DNA from 2 places in the Streptococcus sp. 1643 genome. Region 1 is predicted to be linked to the other one. Evidence: riboswitches for the same ligand, from Rfam matches in the RefSeq annotation. Region 1 holds a riboswitch; the other holds the start of a gene.

Region 1 (4,737 bases):
GAAGGAATGAAGGATGTTTCCAAGGATAAAATTAGCAAGAAGAGACTGATAATCGGTGTCTGGGTTGCTACTTTGATCATACTACCTCACCTCCCCTAGAGTATCATTGTTCAGAGATGGGAGAGGTTTGCTGATGGTCACGTCTTTGAGATGACTGAGCCCCTGACTAGTCATCTCAATCCAATAATCAACCACAGAGATCAAGGGATCTAAACGATGGCTAATGATCAAAAAACTTCTTCCCTGATTGCTCTCCTCCAATATCCACTGACAAAAATAATGGCAAGCTCTATCATCCAAACCTGCAAAAGGTTCATCTAACAAGATCACAGAGGCCTTACTAGTCAAGATGGTCAAGAGCTGAAGAATCTTTTGCTGGCCACCACTTAATTGATAGGGACTCTTATCAAGCGCCTGCTCCAGATCAAAATATCGTAAAGCTTGGACAATCCGCTGATTTCTTTCAGAATCATGTCCATCTAATTGAAGCTCTTCTCGCAGACTGACTCGGATAAATTGCTTCTCAGCTTCCTGAACAACACCCGTCAGATCACGATACAGACTCTTTTTCTTTTTTAGGACTTTCCCCTTCCAAGTAATGAGCCCTTTATACTTTTGAAATTGAAGAATAGAGCGAAAGAGGGTTGATTTCCCAACACCATTATCACCCAAGATACAGGAGATTCCTTGGTAGAATGTAAAATCCGCAATTGAAAAGAGGGGACGATTACCCAGCTCACAAGTCACACAGTCCAAATGGAATAGTTCTGGACTAGAAGCAACTTCCTTTGAAGAAACCTGTGTCATCTCAGAGGTAGGGATTTGAAACACCTCCCTTAACTGGCCGTCTCTCAGCTCCACCATATGATCGATATAGGCTTCATAGTCTGATAAATCATGGTCACACAGGATGACTGTCTTCCCATCAAGAGCCAACTCTTTTAGAATCTCCAATATCTCGATTCTGCTCTTGCGGTCAATGGAAGCAAAGGGCTCATCCAAGAGATAGACCCTAGGATTCATAGCAAAGAGAACAGCTAGCGCAGCCTTTTGCTTTTCCCCACCTGATAAGTGATGAATGGGACGGTGCAAAATTGCCTTACAGCGAAATTGCTGGACCACCTCTGCTATTTTAGAATCAATTTCTTGAACGGGATGGCCGATATTCTCCAAGGTAAAAATCAGCTCCTCAAACAAGTTCTCCATGGTAAATTGATGATTGGGATTTTGAAAGAGAATGTCAACTGTCTGGACACGTTCGACGATAGAAAGCTGACTGACCTCGCTCCCATCTATCAGGACTTGACCACTATAGGGAAGAGAACTGACTTGGGCAATCATTTGAAAGAGGCTGGATTTTCCTGAACCACTGCTCCCAACTAACAAGGTGAAGGCTTGCGCATGAAAAGTAAAATCAATCGGTTCCGAAAAGATTGGGGACTGAATCGCTCGTAGTTCCAGCCCCATCTATGCCTTGCCCCCAGCTGCAAACTGATGATAAAGTTTGACAATGGCACGAACCAAGATGGTACAGAAGAAAAAGACAGAAATAAAGCGCACCACCAGCAAGGAAAGGACAAAAGGAAGGGAGAAGGCGTAGTAACCTAACTTAATGTATTCATAGACAAAGCTAAAAAGGGTAATCCCAATACTATTAGCAGTTAGAGAGAACCAACTTTCATAGCGATTCTTGGTTACGATAAAACCAAGTTCACTTCCCAAACCTTGAACCAAGCCAGACAAAAGAGCGCCTAGACCGAATTGGCTACCATAAAGGACTTCAGCAAGCGCAGCGAGCACTTCTCCAATCGTTGCACTTCCGACTCTTGGAACAAAGATAGCCGCAATGGGCGCAGCCATACACCAGAGACCAAAGAGGATTTCATTGGCAAAGGCCTGCAAACCAAGAGGGGCCAAGATCAGGGTGAGAATATCAAACAGATAGCCCGAACCCACAAAAACGCCACCAAAAAAGATAGACAAGAAAGCAAGCAAGATAACATCTTTTAACTGCCATTTTTTCAACATAAAAAACTCCTTTTTTAAAGAAAAGTGGGGCATTCAAGGAGAGCTACCAAAAGGCTTGCCGTCAAGCCTATCCTCTTTTGATAAACAAAAAAACTCCAATTACAAACGAGAATTAGAGTTTAGCTTACAAGATTAGACAGTTCTTTTCGACATACGAAAAAAACCTTTTCACATTTCCCTTCGCCAGTATTAACTGTATCAGGTTCAATGGGTATCATCTCAGCCTAAAGCACCCCAAATGTCTTTATTATTTAATTACTGGACCAGTATAACAGAATTTGAAAGCCCTAGCAAGATATTTGACCGGAAAATATATTTATATAGTTTGTTTGTTCATTCTTTTAATCTACATAAAAGTATTGAATCTGTCCTATAATTCATAACCGATATCAAAAAAAGCTAATTCCAAAGCAACTGCTTGATTCCAGCGTTCCTGAAGCTCTGTCAAATCTTCTCGATTTTTCCCGACACGATTAAGTTCATCAACTAGAAATTGAACCCACTCTGTAAAGAAAGGACCTCTGTGGAGATTGACCCATTCTAAATGAATATAGGCTTCAGGTAGAGCCAAATCTTTAGAACCCCAGTCTAAATAGAGACCTTCTGCAATGACCAGCATGACCAAAAGATGAGCATAGTCTGATGAAGCCACAGCAGAATACATTAAATCCTGAAACGCTTTTGTTACAGGGTGCAAGTTCACTTCTAGATAGTCATGCTCTGCTACATTTAACTCTTTGAAAGCCTTTTGGAAATAACCATCTTCATCTGCTTCAAGAAAGCCTAGTTGCTTGGCAAAACGAAGTTTGGATTCAAGCTGGTCTGCGTGAGCTACACAAGCACCCAGCATGGATAAGAAAGCATCAAAGAAATGATAATCTTGAATCAGGTAGTCTTTTAAGACCTTATTCTCAATTGTCCCCGCAAAAAGTTCCTTAATAAAACGATGATTGATTGCAGCCTGCCAATCCTTCTGACTGCTTTTTAATAATTCTCCAACGATCAAACCTGGCTGAAATGCATAGTCTTGTGTTTCCATATTTATTTTTCCTTTCTTTACTCCTTAGTAATCAATAAAACACCAAGAGATACCAAGCAAAATCGTAATTCCACTTGATACTTTTAAAGAACATCGAGGGCATTTGCAGAAAGCTACCTAAACAAGCCTATCCTCTTTTGATAAACAAAAAAACTCCAATTACAAACGAGAATTAGAGTTTAGCTTACAAGATTAGACAGTTCTTTTCGACATACGAAAAAAACCTTTTCACATTTCCCTTCGCCAGTATTAACTGTATCAGGTTCAATGGGTATCATCTCAGCCTAAAGCACCCCAAATGTCTTTATTATTTTATTACTGGACCAGTATAGCAAAAAATGAAAGCTCTAGCAAGATATTTGACTGGAAAATATATTTATATAGTTTCTGATAGCGATTTAATCTTTCTATACACGAAGAAAAGCCTCCACATCAAATGGAGACTTTCTACTTTCTCAATACAACTTCAAATCACGTGAATCAACTGGGAAGGATGGATTGTATGGATTGTGACGCAGTTTGAAGCGTTTAACATCTTCAATAGTCTGAGTTCCAGATAACTGCATAACTGTCTTTAATTCTGCATTCAAGTGTTCAAAGACTTGACGTACACCCACACTACCACCCAGAGCCAAGCCATAGATGACTGGGCGACCAATAGCTACCAAGTCTGCTCCTGAAGCCAAGGCTTTAAAGACGTGCTGACCGCGACGAACACCAGAGTCAAAGACGATTGGCACACGTTTAGCAACTGCTTCAGCCACTTCTTGAAGCGAGTCAAATGATGCTGGTCCACCGTCGATTTGGCGACCACCGTGGTTGGTTACCCAGATACCAGAAGCACCTGCAGCAAGAGAGCGTTCAACGTCCTCACGGCATTGTGGCCCCTTGACATAAACAGGAAGACCTGAGTAAACAGCGATAAATTCTACATCGCGAGGAGACAAGCGTTGTTTGGCTGATTTGTAAACAAAGTCCATTGATTTACCAGCACCTTCTGGCAGGTATTCCTCAACAATCGGCATGCCAACTGGGAAGACGAATCCATTGCGCTTGTCGACCTCACGATTGCCCCCTACAGTTGCATCTGCCGTCAAGACAATCGCTTTGTAGCCTTCAGCCTTCACACGGTCCATGATGTGGCGGTTGATACCATCATCCTTACTAAAGTAAAATTGGAACCAGTGAGGCGTCCCTTGAAGGGCTTCTGTTATTTCCGGAAGATCAACAGTAGAGTAGGAACTAGTTGTATAGAGAGAACCGAACTCATGTACACCACGCGCAGTCGCCACTTCCCCCTGCTCATTTGCCAATTTATGAGCCGCAACAGGCGCCATAATAATTGGTGAAGATAATTTTTCACCTGCAAATTCAATCTCTGTACTTGGATTTTCAACATCACAAAGCGTATGAGGAACAATAAGTTTGTGGTTAAAGGCACGGATGTTCTCGCGTAGAGTGAAAGTATCCTCTGCTCCACTAGCGATATAACCAAAGGCAGCTTTAGGAATGACTTGTTGCGCCATTGGCTCCAAATCATAAGTGTTAATAAAATCTACAGGTCCTTCTGCATTACTTGTTTTATATGACATAAAGTGTCCTCCTTATTAAGTAAGCGTTTACTTTTTCTTACATAAACTATCTTACCTCTTTTTCAGAATCCTTTCAAA
Region 2 (4,737 bases), 530 kb from region 1:
AAATGTGTCATCAACGGATGCGCCTGAAAGTTTGGATTTCACTATCGTTGACCAAGTCAGTCAAGACATGCTGAGCGCCAACTCTATCTTCCACTTTGAGCTTTTTGGTGAGAATTACCATACAGATGACTTGGTTGGTTTTGCCTGGTCCTGTGGGGATAAACTTTACGCTACAGACAAACTTGAGCTCTTGCAGGAGCCGATTCTCAAGGATTTTCTAGAAAAAACACCTCTGAAAGTGTATGATTTTAAGAAAGCGAAGGTTCTTTTAAATCGTTTGGGCTTGAGTTTGCAGGCCCCTGCTTTTGACAGCCGTTTGGCCAAATACCTCCTCTCTACTGTCGAGAACAATGAAATTTCAACCATTGCGAATCTCTATGGCCAAACTTATTTGGCTGATGATGAGATTTTCTACGGTAAGGGGGTCAAGAAAGCTATCCCTGAGAGAGAGAAATTCTTGGAACACCTAGCTCGCAAGGTTGCTGTATTAGTTGAAACCGAGCCTGTTTTACTTGAAAAACTCGGTGAACATGGGCAGTTAGACCTTCTCTATGACATGGAGCAACCTCTGGCTTTTGTCCTTGCCAAGATGGAAATTGCTGGGATTACAGTCAAGAAAGAGACCTTGCTTGAGATGCAGGCTGAAAATGAGCTTGTCATTGAAAAGCTAACTCAGGAGATTTATGAACTGGCTGGTGAGGAGTTTAATATCAACTCGCCTAAACAGTTGGGCGTACTTCTCTTTGAAAAACTGGGCCTTCCTCTAGAATACACCAAGAAAACCAAGACAGGTTACTCGACAGCCGTGGATGTGCTAGAGCGTCTGGCTCCTATTGCGCCAATTGTTAAGAAAATTCTAGACTACCGTCAGATTGCTAAGATTCAATCGACTTACGTGGTTGGCTTGCAGGATTGGATTTTAGATGATGGCAAGATTCACACGCGCTATGTGCAGGATTTGACTCAGACAGGGCGTTTGTCTAGTGTGGATCCAAACTTGCAAAATATTCCTGTTCGTTTGGAACAAGGTCGCCTCATTCGTAAGGCTTTTGTGCCAGAGTGGGAGGATAGTGTACTACTCAGTTCGGACTATTCACAGATTGAGTTGCGAGTTTTGGCGCATATCTCTAAGGATGAGCACTTAATCAAAGCCTTCCAAGAGGGAGCAGATATCCATACTTCGACAGCTATGCGTGTCTTTGAAATTGAACATCCTGAGGATGTGACGCCAAACGACCGTCGCAATGCCAAGGCTGTCAACTTTGGAGTGGTTTACGGGATTTCAGATTTTGGTTTGGCGAACAATCTTGGTATTAGTCGTAAGAAGGCCAAAGCCTACATTGATACCTACTTTGAGCGTTTTCCTGGGATTAAAAACTATATGGAAGAAGTGGTGCGTGAAGCGCGTGATAAGGGATATGTAGAGACCCTCTTCAAACGTCGTCGAGAGCTACCAGATATCAATTCGCGCAACTTTAACATTCGTGGTTTTGCAGAGCGAACTGCCATTAACTCCCCTATTCAGGGTTCGGCAGCAGATATCCTCAAGATTGCTATGATTCAGCTAGACAAAGCTCTAGTTGAGGGTGGTTATCAGACCAAGATGCTCTTGCAAGTGCATGATGAAATCGTCCTTGAAGTTCCGAAATCAGAACTAGCAGCTGTCAAAGTACTAGTGAAACAAACCATGGAAGAAGCCATCCAACTCAGTGTTCCCCTTATCGCAGATGAAAATGAAGGGGCAACCTGGTACGAGGCTAAATAAGAAAGCTATGATAGAGTTTGAAGCGCGTGCCTTCAAGCTCTTTTTCATGGTTTTCTGTAAGCAGTTTCCTTGACTTTTCCTTGTATTTGCGTTACTATATGTCCATATAAGATATGGGAGTCTGTGTACAGTCTGAGAGGAAGTGTTAAACTTCGACCGCACCTGATCTGGGTAATGCCAGCGTAGGGAACGATACTTAGCCGAATTCTGCACCTTTTCCATATATGGCAAAGGTTTTTCTTTTTGTCAAAAAGAAAAACTGAGAAGAGGAGGTTTTTATGAAAGCAAGCATTGCCTTGCAAGTCTTGCCCCTATCACAGGGGATTGATCGAATTGCTATTATCGATCAAGTGATTGCTTATCTGCAAGCTCAGTCCGTGACCATGGTGGTGACACCCTTTGAAACGGTCTTGGAAGGGGAGTTGGATGAGCTCATGCGTATTCTTAAAGAAGCGCTAGAAGTGGCAGGGCAGGAGGCAGATAATGTCTTTGCCAATGTCAAAATAAATGTAGGAGAGATTTTAAGCATCGATGAGAAACTTGAAAAGTATGATGAGACGACACACTAGTCTATTGGGTTTTCTAGGAGTCTTGTCAATCTGGCAGTTAGCAGGAATATTCAAACTTTTACCCAAGTTTATCCTGCCAACTCCTTTTGAAATTCTCCAGGCCTTTGCTCGTGACAGAGAATTTCTCTGGCACCATAGCTGGGCGACCTTGAGAGTGGCTTTGCTAGGTCTAGTCTTGGGAGTCTTGATTGCCTGTATGATGGCGGTGCTTATGGACAGTCTGACTTGGCTCAATGATCTTATCTACCCTATGATGGTGGTTGTTCAGACCATTCCGACCATTGCTATAGCCCCTATCCTGGTCTTGTGGCTAGGCTATGGAATTTTGCCCAAGATTGTCTTGATTATCCTGACGACAACCTTCCCTATCATCGTCAGCATTTTGGATGGTTTTAGGCATTGTGACAAGGATATGCTGACCTTGTTTAGTCTGATGCGGGCCAAACCTTGGCAAATCCTGTGGCATTTTAAAATCCCGGTTAGCCTGCCTTACTTTTATGCAGGTCTGAGAGTCAGTGTCTCCTACGCCTTTATCACAACAGTGGTATCTGAGTGGTTGGGAGGCTTTGAAGGACTAGGTGTCTACATGATTCAGTCCAAGAAACTGTTTCAGTATGATACCATGTTTGCCATTATTATTCTGGTGTCGATTATCAGCCTTTTGGGTATGAAATTGGTCGATGTTAGTGAAAAATATGTGATTAAATGGAAACGTTCATAGAATAAGAATGTTTCAAAAAAGAAAAGAGGAAATGAAAATGAAGAAAACATGGAAAGTGTTTTTAACGCTTGTAACAGCTCTTGTAGCTGTCGTGATGGTAGCTTGTGGTCAAGGAAATGCTTCTAAGGACAACAAAGAAGCAGAACTCAAGAAGATTGACTTTATCCTAGACTGGACGCCAAATACTAACCACACAGGGCTTTATGTTGCCAAGGAAAAAGGTTATTTCAAAGAAGCTGGAGTGGATGTTGATTTGAAATTGCCACCTGAAGAAAGTTCTTCTGACCTGGTTATCAATGGCAAGGCGCCGTTTGCTATCTATTTCCAAGACTACATGGCTAAGAAATTGGAAAAAGGGGCAGGAATCACTGCCGTTGCCGCTATCGTTGAGCACAATACATCTGGAATCATCTCACGTAAATCTGACAATGTCAGCAGTCCAAAGGACTTAGTTGGGAAGAAATACGGAACCTGGAATGACCCAACGGAGCTTGCTATGTTGAAAACCTTGGTAGAATCACAAGGCGGAGACTTTGAGAAGGTTGAAAAAGTACCAAACAACGACTCAAACTCTATCACACCAATTGCCAATGGCGTTTTTGACACTGCTTGGATTTACTACGGTTGGGATGGTATCCTTGCCAAATCGCAAGGTGTAGACGCCAACTTCATGTACTTGAAAGACTATGTCAAGGAGTTTGACTACTACTCACCAGTTATCATCGCAAACAACGACTATCTAAAAGACAACAAAGAAGAAGCTCGCAAAGTCATCCAAGCTATTAAAAAAGGCTACCAATATGCTATGGAACACCCAGAAGAAGCTGCAGATATTCTCATCAAGAATGCACCTGAACTCAAGGAAAAACGTGACTTTGTCATCGAATCTCAAAAATACTTGTCAAAAGAATATGCAAGCGACAAGGAAAAATGGGGACAATTTGATGCTGCTCGCTGGAATGCCTTCTACAAATGGGACAAAGAAAATGGTATCCTTAAAGAAGACTTGACAGACAAAGGCTTCACTAATGAATTTGTAAAATAATGACAGAAATTAGACTTGAACATGTAAGTTATGCCTATGGCGATGAAAAGATTTTAGAGGACATCAACCTGCAGGTGACGTCAGGTGAAGTAGTTTCTATCCTGGGACCTAGTGGTGTTGGAAAAACCACTCTCTTTAACCTAATCGCTGGGATTTTAGAAGTTCAGTCAGGGAGAATTGTCCTTGATGGCGAGGAGAATCCCAAGGGGCGCGTGAGTTATATGTTGCAAAAGGATCTACTCTTGGAGCACAAGACAGTGCTTGGCAATATCATCTTACCCCTCTTGATTCAAAAGGTGGATAAAGCAGAGGCTATTGCCCGAGCGGACGACATTCTTGCGACCTTCCAGCTGACTGCTATACGGGATAAGTATCCTCATGAACTTAGTGGTGGAATGCGCCAACGTGTAGCCTTGCTCCGGACCTACCTTTTCGGGCACAAGCTCTTTCTTCTTGACGAAGCCTTTAGTGCCTTGGATGAGATGACCAAGATGGAACTCCACGCTTGGTATCTGGAGATTCACAAACAGCTGCAGCTGACGACCTTGATCATCACGCATAGCATCGAAGAGGCCCTCAATCTCAGCGACCGCATCTATATCTTGAAAAATCGTCCTGGGCAAATTGTTTCAGAAAT

What was found. Region 1 has a riboswitch for thiamine pyrophosphate ahead of FD735_RS06990 (TenA family protein). Riboswitches for the same ligand answer to the same signal wherever they lie in the genome.
Region 2: it holds a riboswitch for thiamine pyrophosphate, as region 1 does, so the genes downstream of both, FD735_RS09580 (thiamine-binding protein) here and FD735_RS06990 (TenA family protein) in region 1, are expected to answer to the same signal.

What each region holds. Positions count from the first base shown of each region.
Region 1 is NZ_CP040231.1:1,318,074-1,322,810, forward strand. It holds gene FD735_RS06975 (energy-coupling factor transporter transmembrane component T) at 1-80, opposite strand, end outside; gene FD735_RS06980 (ATP-binding cassette domain-containing protein) at 82-1,467, opposite strand; gene FD735_RS06985 (ECF transporter S component) at 1,468-2,028, opposite strand; TPP riboswitch at 2,187-2,275, opposite strand; gene FD735_RS06990 (TenA family protein) at 2,399-3,067, opposite strand; TPP riboswitch at 3,286-3,374, opposite strand; gene lctO (L-lactate oxidase) at 3,523-4,659, opposite strand.
Region 2 is NZ_CP040231.1:1,849,129-1,853,865, reverse strand. It holds gene polA (DNA polymerase I) at 1-1,765, shown strand, start outside; TPP riboswitch at 1,869-1,971, shown strand; gene FD735_RS09580 (thiamine-binding protein) at 2,044-2,334, shown strand; gene FD735_RS09575 (ABC transporter permease) at 2,297-3,055, shown strand; gene FD735_RS09570 (ABC transporter substrate-binding protein) at 3,093-4,100, shown strand; gene FD735_RS09565 (ABC transporter ATP-binding protein) at 4,100-4,737, shown strand, end outside.